Regions from separate parts of the Streptomyces sp. NPDC056128 genome, predicted to be linked through region 1. Evidence: predicted binding sites of a transcription regulator. Region 1 holds the regulator's gene; the other holds the start of a gene.
What was found. The regulator HspR, encoded in region 1, represses chaperone genes until heat shock. The targets are predictions, from matches to a motif close to TTGAGNNNNNNNNNCTCAA.
Positions count from the first base shown of each region.

Region 2: lon (endopeptidase La) is a predicted target of HspR. The motif match lies at 7,075-7,093, and genes of this name have one in related genera.

Region 1 covers NZ_JBHJVQ010000008.1:202,697-211,230, forward strand. The annotation lists gene ACFC1X_RS18735 ((Fe-S)-binding protein) at 1-1,736, opposite strand, end outside; gene ACFC1X_RS18740 (MraY family glycosyltransferase) at 1,989-3,215, shown strand; gene dnaK (molecular chaperone DnaK) at 3,311-5,170, shown strand; gene grpE (nucleotide exchange factor GrpE) at 5,167-5,844, shown strand; gene dnaJ (molecular chaperone DnaJ) at 5,881-7,080, shown strand; gene ACFC1X_RS18760 (heat shock protein transcriptional repressor HspR) at 7,086-7,535, shown strand; gene ACFC1X_RS18765 (hypothetical protein) at 7,630-8,142, opposite strand; gene ACFC1X_RS18770 (sugar ABC transporter substrate-binding protein) at 8,482-8,534, shown strand, end outside.
Region 2 covers NZ_JBHJVQ010000016.1:78,497-87,030, forward strand. The annotation lists gene fxsT (FxSxx-COOH system tetratricopeptide repeat protein) at 1-100, shown strand, start outside; gene ACFC1X_RS25985 (multifunctional oxoglutarate decarboxylase/oxoglutarate dehydrogenase thiamine pyrophosphate-binding subunit/dihydrolipoyllysine-residue succinyltransferase subunit) at 186-3,995, opposite strand; gene ACFC1X_RS25990 (sensor histidine kinase) at 4,277-5,401, opposite strand; gene ACFC1X_RS25995 (response regulator transcription factor) at 5,398-6,138, opposite strand; gene ACFC1X_RS26000 (spermidine synthase) at 6,252-6,950, opposite strand; gene lon (endopeptidase La) at 7,116-8,534, shown strand, end outside.

The sequences.
Region 1 (8,534 bases):
AGGCAGTGCGGGCAGGTGGCGACGATCTTCTTGGCCGACTTGGGCTTCGCCGACTCGGGCGTCACCTTGCCGTCGTCGTCCATCTCCTCGCCGAAGGCGGCGTTGAGGGACATGACGTTCTCCATGCCCAGCTCCTGGAACAGCGGCTCGTTGCCCAGGCGCCGTGCCGAGTCACCGGTGCACTTCTCGTCGCCGCCCATGATCGCGAACTTGACGCCCGCGATGTGCAGCAGCTCTGCGAAGGCCTTGGTGGTCTTCTTGGCGCGGTCCTCCAGGGCGCCGGCGCAGCCGACCCAGTAGAGGTACTCGACCTCGGTGAGGTCCTCGATGTCCTTGCCGACGACCGGGACCTCGAAGTCCAGCTCCTTGAGCCACTCCAGGCGCTGCTTCTTGGCCAGGCCCCAGGGGTTGCCCTTCTTCTCCAGGTTCTTGAGCATCGTGCCCGCCTCGGACGGGAACGCGGACTCGATCATGACCTGGTAGCGGCGCATGTCGACGATGTGGTCGACGTGCTCGATGTCCACCGGGCACTGCTCGACGCAGGCGCCGCAGGTGGTGCAGGACCACAGGACGTCGGGGTCGATGACGCCGTTCTCTTCGAGGGTGCCGATCAGCGGGCGCTCGGACTCCGCGAGGGCGGCCGCGGGCACGCCCGCCAGCTGCTCCTCGGACGCCTTCTCCTCGCCCTCCATCGTCTTGCCGCCGCCGGCCAGCAGGTAGGGGGCCTTGGCGTGCGCGTGGTCGCGCAGGGACATGATCAGGAGCTTGGGGGAGAGCGGCTTGCCGGTGTTCCAGGCGGGGCACTGCGACTGGCAGCGGCCGCACTCGGTGCAGGTGGAGAAGTCCAGCAGGCCCTTCCAGGAGAACTGCTCGACCTGGGAGACGCCGAAGGTGTCGTCGTCGCCGGGGTCGGTGAAGTCGATCGGCTTGCCGCCCGACGTCATCGGCAGCAGGGCGCCGAGGGCGGTGCCGCCCTTCGCGTCGCGCTTGAACCAGATGTTCGGGAAGGCCAGGAAGCGGTGCCAGGCGACGCCCATGTCGGTCTTCAGGGCGACGGTGATCATCCAGATGAACGAGGTCGCGATCTTCAGGCCGGCGAAGAGGTAGACGAGGTTCTGGAGGGTCGAGACGTCCAGGTCCCCGAGCGCGGAGACGACCGGGTACGAGATGAAGAACGACGCCTCGTAGCCGTCGACGTGGTGGAGGGCGCCCTCCAGCGCGTGCAGCATGAAGATGCAGACGCCGACGATGAGGATGACGGCCTCGACGAAGTACGCCTGGCCGAAGTTGGAGCCGGCGAAGCGGGACTTGCGGCCCGGCTTGTCCGGCCTGCTCAGCTGGCGGATCACGATCAGGACGAGGATGCCGAGCACCGTCATGGTGCCGATGAACTCGACGAAGACGTTGTACGGCGCCCAGTCGCCGATGACCGGCAGGATCCAGTCCGCCTCGAAGAGCTGCCCGACCGCGTTGACGATCGTCAGGAGCAGGGAGAAGAAGCCCACCGCCACGAACCAGTGCGCCACCCCGACGATGCCCCAGCGGTTCATCCGGGTGTGGCCGAGGAACTCCCGGGCCACGGTGACGGTGCGCGCTGTGGGATCGTCGGTCCGCGTGCCGGCCGGCACCGGCTGACCCAGCCGCATGTAGGTGAGGATCTGCAGGACGGCGCGGCCGAACAGTGCCACGCCGACCACGATCAGGACCAGCGACACGATGATCGCGGCGAGTTGCATTTGGGGGCTCCTCGGGCCTGCGAGGTTGCGAGGGGATCGATATTACTAAGCGGTAACTTATTCAGTCCGTCCGAGACTACCCCGATCCTCCGCCGCACTGTAGTCGGACGTGCGGTGATCTGCGTCGCTGAGGCAACCCTGACCGCCGGACCGGTCGCCGGACCGGTCGCCGGACCGGTCGCCCGCCCGGCGCCACGCCGTAGCGGGCGCGCAATTCATAGCAAAACGTGATATCCGGCATAGCTTATCCCCGTGCTCTACGGGATCGCCGCCGCCACCGCCTCCTTCCTCCTCGCCACCCTCCTCGCCGCGCTGCTGCGCGCACCCGCCCTCTCCCTCGCCTTTGTCGACCGGCGCCGCCGGCGGCCGGTCCCGCTCTCCGGCGGGGTGGCCGTCGCCCTCGTCACCGCGCTGGTCGCGTGGGCCGGGGACTGGACCGGCGTCGTGCCACTCGGCTCCGCGGCCGGCCGGCTGCTCCTGGGCGCGTCCGCCGTCGGTGTCGTGGGCCTCGCCGCCGACGTCTGGCGGCTGCGCCGGCGCTGGGTGGCCGCCGGTACGGCCGTCGCGGCGGCGTGCGTCGTGCCGTACGGCGAGACGGGGCCGGTGGCCGGCGTGCTCGCCGTGGGATGGATCACGCTGGTCGCCTCCGCCTTCCGGGGGCTCGACCACGCCGACGGGGTGGCCGGCACGGTGGGGGTCGTGACCGCCTTCGGGGTCGCCGCCTGTGCCGCGGCGGAGCTGCGCGACGGGCTGGCGGTGGCGCTGCTCGCGCTGGCCGCCGCGCTGACCGGACTGCTGCTGCACAACTGGCATCCCGCGCGGATCGCGCTCGGTGCGTGCGGGGCGCTCTTCGCGGGGTTCCTGCTGGCCGGGGCCGCGGTGTTCACCCGCGTGGGGCACGCGCCCGTGAGTGGTACGGCGGTGCTGTTCGCGCTGACCGTGCCGGCCTGCCTGGACGTCGTACTCGTCCTGCTCTCGCGCCGGCTGGCCGGGCGGCCGCCGCTGCGGGCCGGACCCGACCATCTCGCCCACCGGCTGCGCCGGCTCGGGCTCACTCCGCAGGGCGCCGCGCTGGTCGTCGGCGTGGTCTCGTGCGGCGCGGTGCTCGTGGGTGTGCTCGTGCACACCGGCCGGCTGGACGGGACGGCGGTGTGGTGGGTGGCGGGCGGTGCGGTCGCCGCGCTGGCGGGACTGCTGCGGGTGCGGGTGTACGGGCCGCGGCGCGGGGCAGGGGCGGCAGGGGTGCCGGGACAGACGCCCGGTCGGCCCCAGGCGCGGGCGCAGGCGCAGGCGGAGGGGCCGGTGTCCGGTCGGCCGCAGGCGCGGGTGCGGCGGCCGCGTACGGAGTCCCCGGTGCCTCCCGAGGCGATCGGACCCCCTAGGGGTGCATCCTCCCGAGGGTCGATTTTCCCGGTTCGTCAGGCCAGACGCACCGAAGAAGCCCAGGTCAGCGCGCCGTTGCGCGTAAGGAACGGATAAGAGTTGAGTCGGCTCGACTCACCTACGTTGACCGCGCGAAGGCCGTCATGCACACTTGAGCCTGTTCCACTCAAGTCAGCTGGAGGTTATTCACCATGGCACGTGCGGTCGGCATCGACCTGGGCACGACTAATTCCGTCGTCAGCGTTCTGGAGGGCGGCGAGCCCACCGTCATCACCAACGCCGAGGGCGCCAGGACCACGCCGTCCGTCGTCGCCTTCGCCAAGAACGGTGAGGTGCTGGTCGGCGAGGTGGCCAAGCGTCAGGCGGTCACGAACGTCGACAGGACCATCCGGTCGGTCAAGCGCCACATGGGCACCGACTGGAAGATCAACCTGGACGGCAAGGACTTCAACCCGCAGCAGATCAGCGCCTTCGTGCTGCAGAAGCTGAAGCGGGACGCCGAGTCCTACCTGGGCGAGAAGGTGACCGACGCGGTCATCACCGTCCCGGCGTACTTCAACGACGCCGAGCGCCAGGCCACCAAGGAGGCCGGCGAGATCGCGGGCCTGAACGTCCTGCGCATCGTCAACGAGCCGACGGCCGCCGCGCTGGCGTACGGCCTCGACAAGGACGAGCAGATCATCCTCGTCTTCGACCTCGGTGGCGGCACCTTCGACGTCTCGCTCCTGGAGATCGGCGACGGCGTCGTCGAGGTGAAGGCCACCAACGGTGACAACCACCTCGGTGGTGACGACTGGGACCAGCGCGTCGTCGACTACCTGGTGAAGCAGTTCCAGGCCGGTCACGGCGTGGACCTGTCCAAGGACAAGATGGCCCTCCAGCGCCTCCGCGAGGCCGCCGAGAAGGCCAAGATCGAGCTGTCCTCGTCCACCGAGACCTCGATCAACCTGCCCTACATCACGGCCTCCGCCGAGGGCCCGCTGCACCTGGACGAGAAGCTCACCCGGGCGCAGTTCCAGCAGCTCTCGGCCGACCTGCTGGAGCGCTGCAAGACGCCGTTCCACAACGTCATCAAGGACGCCGGGATCCAGCTGTCCGAGATCGACCACGTCGTTCTCGTCGGCGGCTCGACCCGTATGCCGGCCGTCGCCGAGCTGGTCAAGGAGCTGACCGGCGGCAAGGACGCCAACAAGGGCGTCAACCCGGACGAGGTCGTCGCCATCGGCGCCGCCCTGCAGGCCGGTGTCCTCAAGGGCGAGGTCAAGGACGTCCTGCTCCTCGACGTCACCCCGCTGTCCCTCGGTATCGAGACCAAGGGCGGCATCATGACCAAGCTGATCGAGCGGAACACGACGATCCCGACGAAGCGTTCGGAGATCTTCACCACCGCCGAGGACAACCAGCCCTCCGTGCAGATCCAGGTCTACCAGGGCGAGCGCGAGATCGCGGCGTACAACAAGAAGCTCGGGATGTTCGAGCTGACCGGTCTGCCGCCGGCGCCCCGCGGCGTCCCGCAGATCGAGGTCGCCTTCGACATCGACGCCAACGGCATCATGCACGTGACCGCGAAGGACCTGGGCACGGGCAAGGAGCAGAAGATGACCGTCACCGGCGGCTCCTCGCTGCCGAAGGACGAGGTCGACCGGATGCGCCAGGAGGCCGAGAAGTACGCGGAGGAGGACCACGCCCGCCGCGAGGCCGCCGAGTCCCGCAACCAGGGCGAGCAGCTCGTCTACCAGACGGAGAAGTTCCTCAAGGACAACGAGGACAAGGTCCCGGGCGAGATCAAGACCGAGGTCGAGGAGTCCGTCGCCGAGCTGAAGGAGAAGCTCAAGGGCGAGGACACCGCCGAGATCCGCACCGCCACGGAGAAGGTCGCCGCCGTCTCGCAGAAGCTGGGCCAGGCCATGTACGCCGACGCCCAGGGCGCGCAGGCCGCCGGTGGCGAGGCCCCGGGCGCCGGTGCCACCGCCGGTGACGGCGACAAGGCCGACGACGACGTCGTCGACGCCGAGATCGTGGACGACGAGCGCAAGGACGGTGCCGCGTGACGGAGGAGACCCCGGGCTTCGAAGAGAAGCCCGACGTCCCCTCCGGCGCCAGCCCTGACGACGCCGAGCCGAAGGCCGCCGCCCCCTCTTCGGAGGAGGGCGCGGCCCCGGCCGGGGACGCGAGCGAGAACGCGGGCCTGGTGGCCCAGCTGGACCAGGTGCGTACGGCGCTCAACGAGCGCACGGCGGACCTCCAGCGGCTCCAGGCCGAGTACCAGAACTACCGCCGCCGCGTGGAGCGGGACCGCGTCGCGGTCAAGGAGGTCGCCGTCGCGAACCTCCTGACCGAGCTGCTCCCGATGCTGGACGACATCGGCCGCGCCCGGGAACACGGGGAGCTGGTCGGTGGCTTCAAGTCCGTCGCGGAGTCGCTGGAGACGGTCATCGCCAAGATGGGCCTCCAGCAGTTCGGCAAGGAGGGCGAGCCCTTCGACCCGACGATCCACGAGGCCCTGATGCACTCCTACGCACCGGACGTCACCGAGACGACCTGCGTGGCGATCCTCCAGCCGGGGTACCGGATCGGCGAGCGCACCATCCGCCCCGCGCGGGTGGCCGTCGCCGAGCCGCAGCCCGGCGCGCAGACCGTCAAGCCGGCCGAGGAGAGCACCGAGGCCAAGGACGGCTCCGACTCCCCGGAGAACAAGGAGAGCGGTGGCCCGGAGGAGGGCTGACGTCAGTAGGCGAAGCGGGAAGGAGGGACGTCGGGGATGAGCACCAAGGACTTCATCGAGAAGGACTACTACAAGGTCCTCGGCGTCCCCAAGGACGCCACCGAGGCCGAGATCAAGAAGGCGTACCGGAAGCTCGCCCGCGAGTACCACCCGGACGCCAACAAGGGGAACGTCAGGGCGGAGGAGCGCTTCAAGGAGATTTCCGAGGCCAACGACATCCTCGGTGACCCCAAGAAGCGCAAGGAGTACGACGAGGCCCGCGCCCTCTTCGGCAACGGCGGATTCCGTCCGGGGCCGGGCGCGGGCGGCGGCGGCACCTTCAACTTCGACCTGGGCGACCTCTTCGGAGGCGGCGCCCAGGGCGGGGGCCAGGGAGGCGGCGCCGGCGGCTTCGGCGGCGGGCTCGGGGACGTCTTCGGCGGCCTGTTCAACCGCACCGGTGGCGGTCCCGGCACCGGCACGCGGACCCAGCCGCGGCGCGGCCAGGACATCGAGTCCGAGGTCACGCTGAGCTTCACGGAGGCCATCGAGGGCGCCACGGTCCCGCTGCGGATGTCCTCGCAGGCGCCCTGCAAGGCCTGTTCGGGGACCGGCGACAAGAACGGCACACCGCGCGTGTGCCCGACCTGCGTCGGCACCGGCCAGGTCGCGCGGGGCTCGGGCGGCGGCTTCTCGCTCACCGACCCGTGCCCGGACTGCAAGGGCCGCGGCCTGATCGCCGAGGACCCCTGCGACGTCTGCAAGGGCTCCGGACGCGCCAAGTCCTCGCGGACGATGCAGGTCCGCATCCCGGCCGGGGTGTCGGACGGGCAGCGCATCCGGCTGCGCGGCAAGGGCACGCCGGGCGAGCGGGGCGGCCCGGCAGGCGACCTGTACGTGGTCGTGCACGTCAAGGACCACTCCGTCTTCGGCCGCAGGGGCGACAACCTCACGGTCACCGTCCCGGTCACCTACGCCGAGGCGGCCCTCGGCGGCGAGGTCCGGGTGCCGACCCTGGGCGGTCCGCCCGTCACGCTGAAGCTTCCGCCGGGCACGCCCAACGGGCGTACCATGCGGGCCCGCGGCAAGGGCGCGGTCCGCAAGGACGGCAGCCGGGGCGACCTTCTGGTCACCGTCGAGGTGAGTGTTCCGAAGGACCTGACGGGGAAGGCTCGTGACGCGCTTGAGGCGTATCGCGAGGCGACCGCGGACGAGGATCCGCGGGCGGAGTTGTTCCAGGCCGCGAAGGGAGCTTGATGGGGATGGACGGTCGTCGACGCAACCCGTATGAACTGACCGAGGAGACCCCGGTCTACGTCATCTCGGTGGCGGCCCAGCTCTCCGGTCTGCACCCGCAGACCCTGCGCCAGTACGACCGCCTCGGCCTGGTCTCCCCGGACCGCACGGCCGGGCGCGGCCGGCGCTACTCGGCCCGTGACATCGAGCTGCTCCGCACGGTGCAGCAGCTGTCGCAGGACGAGGGAATCAACCTGGCCGGAATCAAGCGCATCATCGAACTGGAGAACCAGGTCGCCGCGTTGCAGGCCCGCGTGGCGGAGATGGCCGACGCCCTCGACGGGGCGGCGACGGCGATGCGCCAGCGCGAGGCGGCGGTGCACGCGTCGTACCGCCGTGACCTGGTCCCGTACCAGGAGGTGCAGCAGACCAGCGCCCTGGTCGTGTGGCGGCCCAAGCGGCAGCAGTCGGACTGACGGCGCCATTGAAGGGGCCCGGGGGCGCGCACTAAGCGCGCCGCTCCCGGGCCCCTTCGCGTGCGCCACCCGCTCGCGCCCCCCCGAGCCGGCGTCAGCCGGGAAGCAGCTCGCCGGCCGCGTCGACGGCCAGCGTCCACATGGACTGGGCGCCGGTGCCGAACGCGGTGGCCAGCGCGTAGCCGAGGGACGCGTCCAGGGCCTCGCACCCGGCGTCCTCGCGCCACTCCGCCCGCACGTGGCCTCGTCCCTCGCCGTCACCGGAGAAGTCCCCCACGTGCTCCCCGTCGCGCGAGAGGCGGCTGCCCAGGGCCGAGTCGGGCACCAGGCGCCAGGTGCGGCCGGCGTACCGGACGTCGACGGCGAACGAGCGCCGGGTCAGCCGCCCCTTCGACGGGCTGATCACGGCCTCCTCGCCGTCGACGGTCAGCGTGAGCCGGCTGCCGTCCCGGGTGCCGACGGGGGTGTGCTCGTCGGTCTCCGTGCCCTCCGCGCGGCGCAGCTCGACGCGGGGCAGCGCGTCGCCCTCGACGGTGACCTCCCCGAGGCCGGTGTCCAGCCGGACGGTCAGGGCGCCGAAGCGCGCGTCCTCGGTGACGTGGGCCATGCGGTCTTCCTTCGCCGTGCGGTGGCTGACGGGTGGTCGGTATGCGTCAGGTGGTCGGTGTGCGACCGGGGCTCAGTACGTCAGACGCCCATGGGCGCCCGCGCGTTGTGCACCCAGGTGTGACCGGGGCGTGAGAGCGCTCCCGGAAGATCTCCGCACACTGTTCGCAGAACTTTCGCCGGATAAGTGGAACGTACTGTGCCCATCTCGTTAAGTGGTTCCCCTTGACGCCGATGGTGGGTGAAGCGTTGGCTTTTCAGTCACATGGGTCGCACTGCTGTACCCACGTCCCGAATCGCACCTGAAGTGAGCCCTCACATGCGCCGTATCGCCATCACCATGGCTGCCACCTCGATGTCCCTCGTGCTGGCCGGCTGCGGCGTGCTCGGCGC
Region 2 (8,534 bases), on a different contig from region 1:
CGCCAGGCTCACCGCCCTGTTCGGCGCGGACCATCCGCACGTCCGGCAGATCCAGGAACGGCACCACCCCTACTGGGACTTCGAACCCCAGCCCATCTGACGGCCGGAGCGCGGGACGACCGCGGGACGCCGGAGGGGCCGGCCCCGTTCCCGGGACCGGCCCCTCCTGTCGCCTCCGTGTGCGATCAGGCCTCGAAGACCTCACGCACCAGCTGCTCCTGCTCGGCCTGGTGCCGCTTGGCGGAACCCACGGCCGGGGACGAGCCGTGCGGGCGCGAGATCCGGCGCAGGCGCTCGCCGTGCGGGATGTCCGCGCCGACCGCCAGGTCCAGGTGGTCGATCAGGTTGAGCGCGATGAACGGCCAGGCACCCTGGTTCGCCGGCTCCTCCTGGGCCCACAGGTACTTCTCGGCGTTCGGGTACTTGGCGATCTCCGCCTGGAGCTCGGCACCCGGCAGCGGGTACAGGCGCTCGATGCGGATGATCGCCGTGTCCGTCACCCCGCGCTTCTTCCGCTCGGCGTCGAGGTCGTAGTAGACCTTGCCGGCGGTGAAGACGACCTTCTTGACGGCGGCCGGGTCGACCGAGTCGTCGCCGATGACCGGGCGGAACTGGCCCGTCGTGAACTCCTCCGCCTTCGAGGCCGCGGCCTTCAGGCGCAGCATCGACTTCGGGGTGAAGACGACCAGCGGCTTGTGGTGCGGGTTGTGCACCTGCCACCGCAGGAGGTGGAAGTAGTTCGACGGCAGGGTCGGCATCGCGACCGTCATGTTGTTCTGCGCGCAGAGCTGGAGGAACCGCTCCGGGCGGGCCGAGGAGTGGTCCGGGCCCTGGCCCTCGTAGCCGTGCGGGAGCAGGAGCGTCACACCGCTCGTCTGGTTCCACTTCTGCTCGGCCGACGAGATGAACTCGTCCACGACCGTCTGCGCGCCGTTGACGAAGTCGCCGAACTGCGCCTCCCACATCACCAGCGCGTCGGGGCGGGCCAGCGAGTAGCCGTACTCGAAGCCCATCACCGCGTACTCGGAGAGCAGGGAGTTGTAGACGTTGTACCGGGACTGGTCCTCGGACAGGTACAGCAGCGGCGTGAACTCGTCGCCCGTCTCACGGTCGATGACGACCGCGTGGCGCTGGCCGAAGGTGCCGCGCTGCGAGTCCTGGCCGGAGAGCCGGACCGGGACGCCCTCCAGGAGCAGCGAGCCGACCGCGAGGGTCTCGCCCATGCCCCAGTCGATCGTGCCGTCCTCGACCATCGCCGCCCGGCGCTGCAGCTGCGGCAGCAGCCGCGGGTGCACGGTGACGTGGTCGGGGATGTTGACCTGGGACTCGGCGATCCGCTTGACCGTCTCGGCGGTGACCGCGGTGTTCACCGTGACCGGGAACTCGGCCTGCGGCTCCGAGGGCTCGGCGGCGGCCGGCTGGGACGCCGCCTCGCGGACCTCGGTGAAGACCTTCTCCAGCTGGCCCTGGTAGTCCTGGAGCGCCTGCTCGGCCTCTTCCAGGGTGATGTCGCCGCGACCGATGAGGGACTCGGTGTAGAGCTTGCGCACCGAGCGCTTCTTGTCGATCAGGTCGTACATCAGCGGCTGGGTGAAGGCCGGGTTGTCGGTCTCGTTGTGCCCGCGGCGGCGGTAGCAGATGAGGTCGATCACCACGTCCTTGTTGAACGCCTGGCGGAACTCGAAGGCCAGCCGCGCCACGCGGACGCAGGCCTCCGGGTCGTCGCCGTTCACGTGGAAGATCGGGGCCTCGATCATGCGGGCCACGTCGGTGGCGTACATCGAGGAGCGCGAGGACTCCGGGGCGGCGGTGAAGCCGACCTGGTTGTTGATGACGACGTGGACCGTGCCGCCGGTGCGGTAGCCGCGCAGCTGCGACATGTTCAGGGTCTCGGCCACCACGCCCTGGCCCGCGAAGGCCGCGTCGCCGTGGATCGCCACCGGAAGGACGGTGAAGTCCGTGCCGCCCTTGTTGATGATGTCCTGCTTGGCGCGCGAGACGCCCTCCAGGATCGGGTCGACCGCCTCCAGGTGCGAGGGGTTGGCGACCAGCGAGACCTTGATCTGCTCGCCGTCCAGGCCGGTGAAGGTGCCCTCGGCGCCCAGGTGGTACTTCACGTCACCGGAGCCGTGCATCGACTTCGGGTCGAGGTTGCCCTCGAACTCGCGGAAGATCTGCGCGTACGACTTGCCGACGACGTTGGCCAGCACGTTCAGCCGGCCGCGGTGGGCCATGCCGACGACGACCTCGTCCAGGCGGGACTCGGCCGCCGAGTCGATGACCGCGTCGAGCAGCGGGATGACGGACTCGCCGCCCTCCAGGGAGAAGCGCTTCTGGCCGACGTACTTCGTCTGCAGGAAGGTCTCGAAGGCCTCCGCCGCGTTCAGCCGGCGCAGGATGCGCAGCTGCTCCTCGCGCTCCGGCTTGGTGTGCGAGCGCTCGATGCGGTCCTGGATCCACTTGCGCTGCTTCGGGTCCTGGATGTGCATGAACTCGATGCCGGTGGTGCGGCAGTACGAGTCGCGCAGCACGCCGAGGATGTCGCGCAGCTTCATCAGGGACTTGCCGGCGAAGCCGCCGACCGCGAACTCGCGCTCCAGGTCCCACAGGGTGAGCCCGTGCTCGGTGATGTCCAGGTCGGGGTGCTTGCGCTGCTGGTACTCCAGCGGGTCGGTGTCGGCCATGACGTGGCCGCGGACCCGGTAGGAGTGGATCAGCTCGAAGACGCGGGCGGCCTTGGTGACGTCGTCGTCGTGGCTGGCGTCGATGTCCTTGAGCCAGCGGACCGGCTCGTAGGGGATGCGCAGCGCCTTGAAGATCTCGTCGTAGAAGCCGTTCTCGCCGAGGAGCAGGTTGGCGACCTGGCGCAGGAACTCGCCGGAGGCGGCGCCCTGGATGACCCGGTGGTCGTAGGTCGACGTGAGCGTCATGACCTTCGAGATGCCGAGCTTGTTCAGGGTGTCCTGGCTGGTGCCCTGGAACTCCGCGGGGTAGTCCATGGAGCCGACGCCCATGATGACCGACTGGCCGGGCATCAGGCGCGGCACCGAGTGGACGGTGCCGAGGCCGCCGGGGTTGGTCAGGGAGACCGTGACGCCGGAGAAGTCGTCCATCGTCAGCTTGCCGTCGCGGGCGCGGCGGACGATGTCCTCGTAGGCCTGCCAGAACTCGAAGAAGTTCAGCGTCTCGGCCTTCTTGATCGCCGCGACGACCAGCTGGCGGTCGCCGTTGGGCTTGACCAGGTCGATGGCGAGACCGAGGTTGACGTGCGCGGGCTTGACGAGGGTCGGCTTGCCGTCCTTCTCGCCGAACGAGTGGTTCATCGTCGGCATGGCCTTGATGGCCTGCACCATCGCGTAGCCGATCAGGTGCGTGAAGGAGATCTTCCCGCCCCGGGCCCGCTTGAGGTGGTTGTTGATGACGATGCGGTTGTCGAACAGCAGCTTCACCGGGACGGCGCGCACGGACGTGGCCGTGGGCAGCTCCAGCGAGGCGTTCATGTTCTTCGCGACCGCGGCGGCCGGGCCGCGCAGGGTCACCAGCTCGGGGCCCTCGGTGGCGGTGGCGGCGTCCTTCGCGGGCGCGGCGGCCTTCGCCTGCGGCTGGGCCGCGGGCTTGGCCGGCGCGGCGGCGGGCTTGGCGGCCGGAGCCGCGGGAGCCGCGGCGGCGGGCTTCGCGGGGGCGGCCGGCTGGGCGGCCGCCTTCGGCTGGGCCGGGGCGGGAGCCTGCGCCTGTGGTGCGGGGGCGGCCTGTGGCGCGCTGCCGGAGTCCGTGGCCGTGGCCGCGGGGGCGGCGGCCTGGGCCGCGGGCGCCCCGGGCTTGTAGTCGGCGAAGAAGTCCCACCAGGCTCGGTCCACGGAATTGGGGTCCTGGAGGTACTGCTGATAGATCTCGTCAACGAGCCACTCGTTGGCACCGAACGCGGCAGCGGGGTTCTTGCCCGCTTGGTCGGTGTCGGTCGAGATGCTCGAGTTACTGGGGGACTGTGGCGACACGGCGAGAACCGCCCTCTTCCGCTTCACAAGATGGTGGACAGCGGGAATCAAGGCTACGCCTTGCCGACCCCGAAGGTCAGGTCGGGCCCGTTCATCGTCGCGTAAGTCACATTGCAGACGGTGTTTCGGCGCTGGAAATGGCGGGAAACAAGCGAGGTTCTGCTGCGCGTGGGAAGGGCGGAGCGGGACCCGGCGCCGGGAAAACGCGGGCCTGTCCCTGATCACACGTGTCCGCCAGGGCGGATACTCGTGGATCTTGAAGCTCCGCTTCGAACCCTACGTCAACCCGGCGTCGACGGCAGGCCCGGAAGAGTGATGAGAATCCGGCAGCCGCGCTCGGATTCGGCCACGCCGATCCGGCCGCCGTGCAGATCCACCGCCCAGCGCGCGATCGCGAGGCCCAGACCGGTGCCGCCGTCGCTGCCGGGACCGTGCGGCCGGGACACCGAACCCCGGTTGAACCGCTCGAACACCCGGCGCCACTCCGAGCGCGGAATGCCGGGACCCTCGTCGAGAACCTCCAGCTCGAGCGATTCGGGCAGCTCCCCGCGGCGCGCCCGGACCGTCACGCGGCCGTGCGGCGGGCTGTGCTTGACCGCGTTGTCGATGAGGTTGGCGACGACCTGGTGGATGCGCTCGGGGTCGGCGTGCGCGGTCAGCTCCGGCGGGAAGACGTCGAGCGCCAGGTGCACGTCGGTACGTGTGTGGTTGCCCGAGCCGGAGGCGATGCCCGCGCGGGCCGACGCGACCATGTTGGCCTCCTTGAGCACGCCGGAGAGGTACGGCCACACCTCGAAGCGCCGCCTGCGCAGCGGTATCACGCCGTTGTCCAGGCGGGAGAGGTCCAGCAGCGTCTCCACCAGCCGGCCGAGCCGCTCGGTCTGGCCGAGCGCGGTCCGCATGGTCTCCGGATCGGCCTCGGTGACGCCGTCGACGATGTTCTCCAGCACCGCGCGCAGGCCCGCGATGGGGGTGCGCAGCTCGTGCGAGACGTTCGCGACCAGCTCCTTGCGCTGGAGGTCCTGCGCCTCCAGGTCGTCCGCCATGCGGTTGATGGTGACGGCCAGGTCGCCCAGCTCGTCGCGGCGGTTCTCGCGCACTCGGCGCGTGTAGTCGCCGTGCGAGATGGACCGGGCCACCGCGTTCATCTCGTCCAGCGGCGCGGTCAGCGAGTGCGCCACGAACTGGGTGATCAGCAGCGTGGCGATCATCGAGAAGACCGTGATGAAGCGCAGCTCCGTCTTGGTGTGCACCGCGATCACCGAGAGACCGGTGGTGATCAGCACCGACGTGACGACCAGCGCGCCCAGCTTGGTCTTGACCGAGAACGGGCGTACGCCGCCCCAGGGCTCCCCGGAGTTTCGGGGGCCGGGGCTCCTCCGTGCGGCCTCCCGCCCTCGGCTCATGGCGTCGGCGTCTCCAGCGCGTAGCCCACGCCGTGCACCGTACGGATGCGCTCGGCGCCGATCTTCCGGCGCAGCGCCTTGATGTGGCTGTCCACGGTCCGGGTGCCGGAGGCGTCCGCCCAGTCCCACACCTCGGCCAGCAGCTGCTCACGGGAGAGCACCGCGCGCGGGGTGTTCGCCAGGCAGACCAGCAGGTCGAACTCGGTGGGGGTGAGGTGGACGTCCTCGCTGCGCACGCGCACCCGGCGCTGCGCGTGGTCGATCTCCAGCTCGCCGAGGCGCAGGATGCCGCTGCGCGGCGTCGAGGCGGCCACGACGGCCCGCTCCACCCGGCGCAGCAGCACGTGCACGCGCGCGGCCAGCTCGCGCATCGAGAACGGCTTGGTCATGTAGTCGTCGGCACCCACGCCGAGCCCGACCAGCATGTCCGTCTCGTCGTCGCGCGCGGTGAGCATCATCACCGGCACCGGCCGCTGGGCCTGCACACGGCGGCAGACCTCCAGGCCGTCGAAGCCCGGCAGCATGATGTCGAGGATCAGCAGGTCCGGCTGCCATGCCTCGGCCGTGTCGACGGCGGACGGACCGTCGCCCGCCGTCTGCACCAGGAACCCCTCCGCGCGCAGGCGGGTCGCGATGGCGTCCACGATCGTCTGGTCGTCCTCGACCACCAGCACCCGGCGCTGTGCGCCCTGGGTGGCCGCGGCCGAGCCGTTGTGGGAGGTCTGTGTCTGCTCCATCGCCCGCCCCTGAGGTGTGCTTTCCGGAATCCGTGGGGTGATCCCATGACTGCGATTGACGCTTGAATGATCCGTGTCAGAGCAGCAGCGTACGGGGAGTCCCCACGGCATTGCTATCCAGGACCGACGCCGAGGTGGACGACGTCCGGAACGCCCCGGGCAACGGGGATCTCTTCGGTACGCACCTGCTGGAAACCGGCATTACGCAAGGTTTCTTCGAATTCCGGAGAGGGCTGCGCAGACCATACGGCAAGTACCCCGCCGGGCCTCAACAGCCGTGCGCAGCCCGCCAGTCCGGACGGTCCGTACAGTCCGTCGTTGCCCTCGGTGACGGTCCAGCCGGGGCCGTTGTCGATGTCCAGGCAGAGCGCGTCGTACGTGTCGGAAGTCTCATTGACGTAGGTCACCAGGTCCGTCTCGACGATCTCCGCGCGCGGATCGGCCAGCGCCCGCCCGGACAGCGCGGAGAGCGGCCCGTCGCGGTGCCAGTCGATGACGGCGGGCTCGCGTTCGACGACCGCGATCCGGCCCCAGCGGGGGTCGGCCGCCGCGTGCGCGAGCGAGAAGCCGACGCCGAGTCCCCCGATGAGCAGGTGCGGCGCGGCCGGTCCGCCGGACCCGGCGAGCGCGTCGGCCGCCGCGTCGACCAGCCGCCGCTCGGAGCGCCCGTCGGAGGTGTCCATCAGGAAGCAGCCGTTCGCGATGATCTGGAGCAGCGCCCCGTGCCGGCGCAGGACGACCTCGCCGTACGGGCCCTCACGCCGGTCCAGCACCTCGGGGGCCTCGCGGAAGTCGGGGGAAGTGATGGCCATCGGCCCATCCTGGCAGGAATGCCGCGCGGGCCGGGAGCGCTTTTCCTGCACCGGCTCCGGGCGCCCCGACCGTTGATCGCTCACAGCGAACGGCCTCGGGGGAACAATCGGGGACTCCCTTTCATTGAGTCGATGTAACTCAACTTGACTGCCGAAGGGGAGATCATGGCTGCTGAGTCCGCCGCCTTCACACCGCTCACCCTGCCCGTGCTGCCGCTCGACGACGACGTGGTCCTGCCCGGCATGGTCGTCCCCCTGGACCTGAGCGACGCCGAGGTACGGGCCGCGGTGGAGGCCGCCCAGGCCGCCGCCCGGTCCGAGCCCGGCAAACCCAAGGTCCTGCTCGTCCCGCGCATCGACGGCACCCACGCCGCCACCGGCGTCCTCGGCACCGTCGAGCAGGTCGGCCGGCTGGCCGACGGCGACCCGGGCGCGCTGATCCGCGGCCGGGGCCGGGTGGCGATCGGCGCCGGCACCACCGGCCCCGGCGCCGCGCTCTGGGTCGAGGGCACCCATGTCGACGAGACCGTGCCCGACCCGCTGCCCGGCCAGGTCGCCGAGCTGGTGAAGGAGTACAAGGCGCTCGCCACCGCCTGGCTGCGCAAGCGCGCCGCCTGGCAGGTCGTCGACCGCGTCCAGGCCATCGACGACGTCTCCGCGCTGGCCGACAACTCCGGTTACTCGCCGTTCCTCACCACCGAGCAGAAGGTCGAGCTGCTGGAGACCGCCGACCCGGTCGCCCGCCTCAAGCTCGCCACCCAGCAGCTGCGCGACCACCTCGCCGAGCAGGACGTCGCCGAGACCATCGCCAAGGACGTCCAGGAGGGCGTCGACAAGCAGCAGCGGGAGTTCCTGCTGCGCCGCCAGCTCGACGCGGTGCGCAAGGAGCTGCGCGAGATCAACGGCGAGCAGGACGGTGCGGAGTCCGACGACTACCGCGCCCGTGTCGAGGCCGCCGACCTGCCCGAGAAGGTCCGCGAGGCCGCGCTCAAGGAGGTCGACAAGCTGGAGCGGTCCTCCGACCAGTCGCCCGAGGGCTCCTGGATCCGCACCTGGCTCGACACGGTCCTGGAGATGCCGTGGAGCGAGCGCACCGAGGACGCCTACGACATCCAGGGCGCCCAGGCCGTGCTCGACGCCGAGCACGCGGGCCTGGAGGACGTGAAGGAGCGCATCACCGAGTACCTCGCCGTGCGCAAGCGGCGCGGCGACCGGGGCCTCGGCGTGGTCGGCGGCCGGCGCGGCGGTGCCGTACTGGCCCTGGTGGGCCCGCCCGGCGTCGGCAAGACCTCGCTCGGCGAGTCCGTCGCCCACGCGATGGGCCGCGAGTTCGTTCGCGTCGCCCTCGGCGGGGTCCGCGACGAGGCCGAGATCCGCGGCCACCGGCGTACGTACGTCGGCGCGCTGCCCGGCCGGATCGTGCGGGCGATCAAGGAGGCGGGGTCGATGAACCCGGTCGTCCTGCTGGACGAGATCGACAAGGTCGGCTCCGACTTCCGCGGTGACCCCGCCGCGGCCCTGCTCGAAGTCCTCGACCCGGCCCAGAACCACACCTTCCGGGACCACTACCTGGAGGTCGAGCTG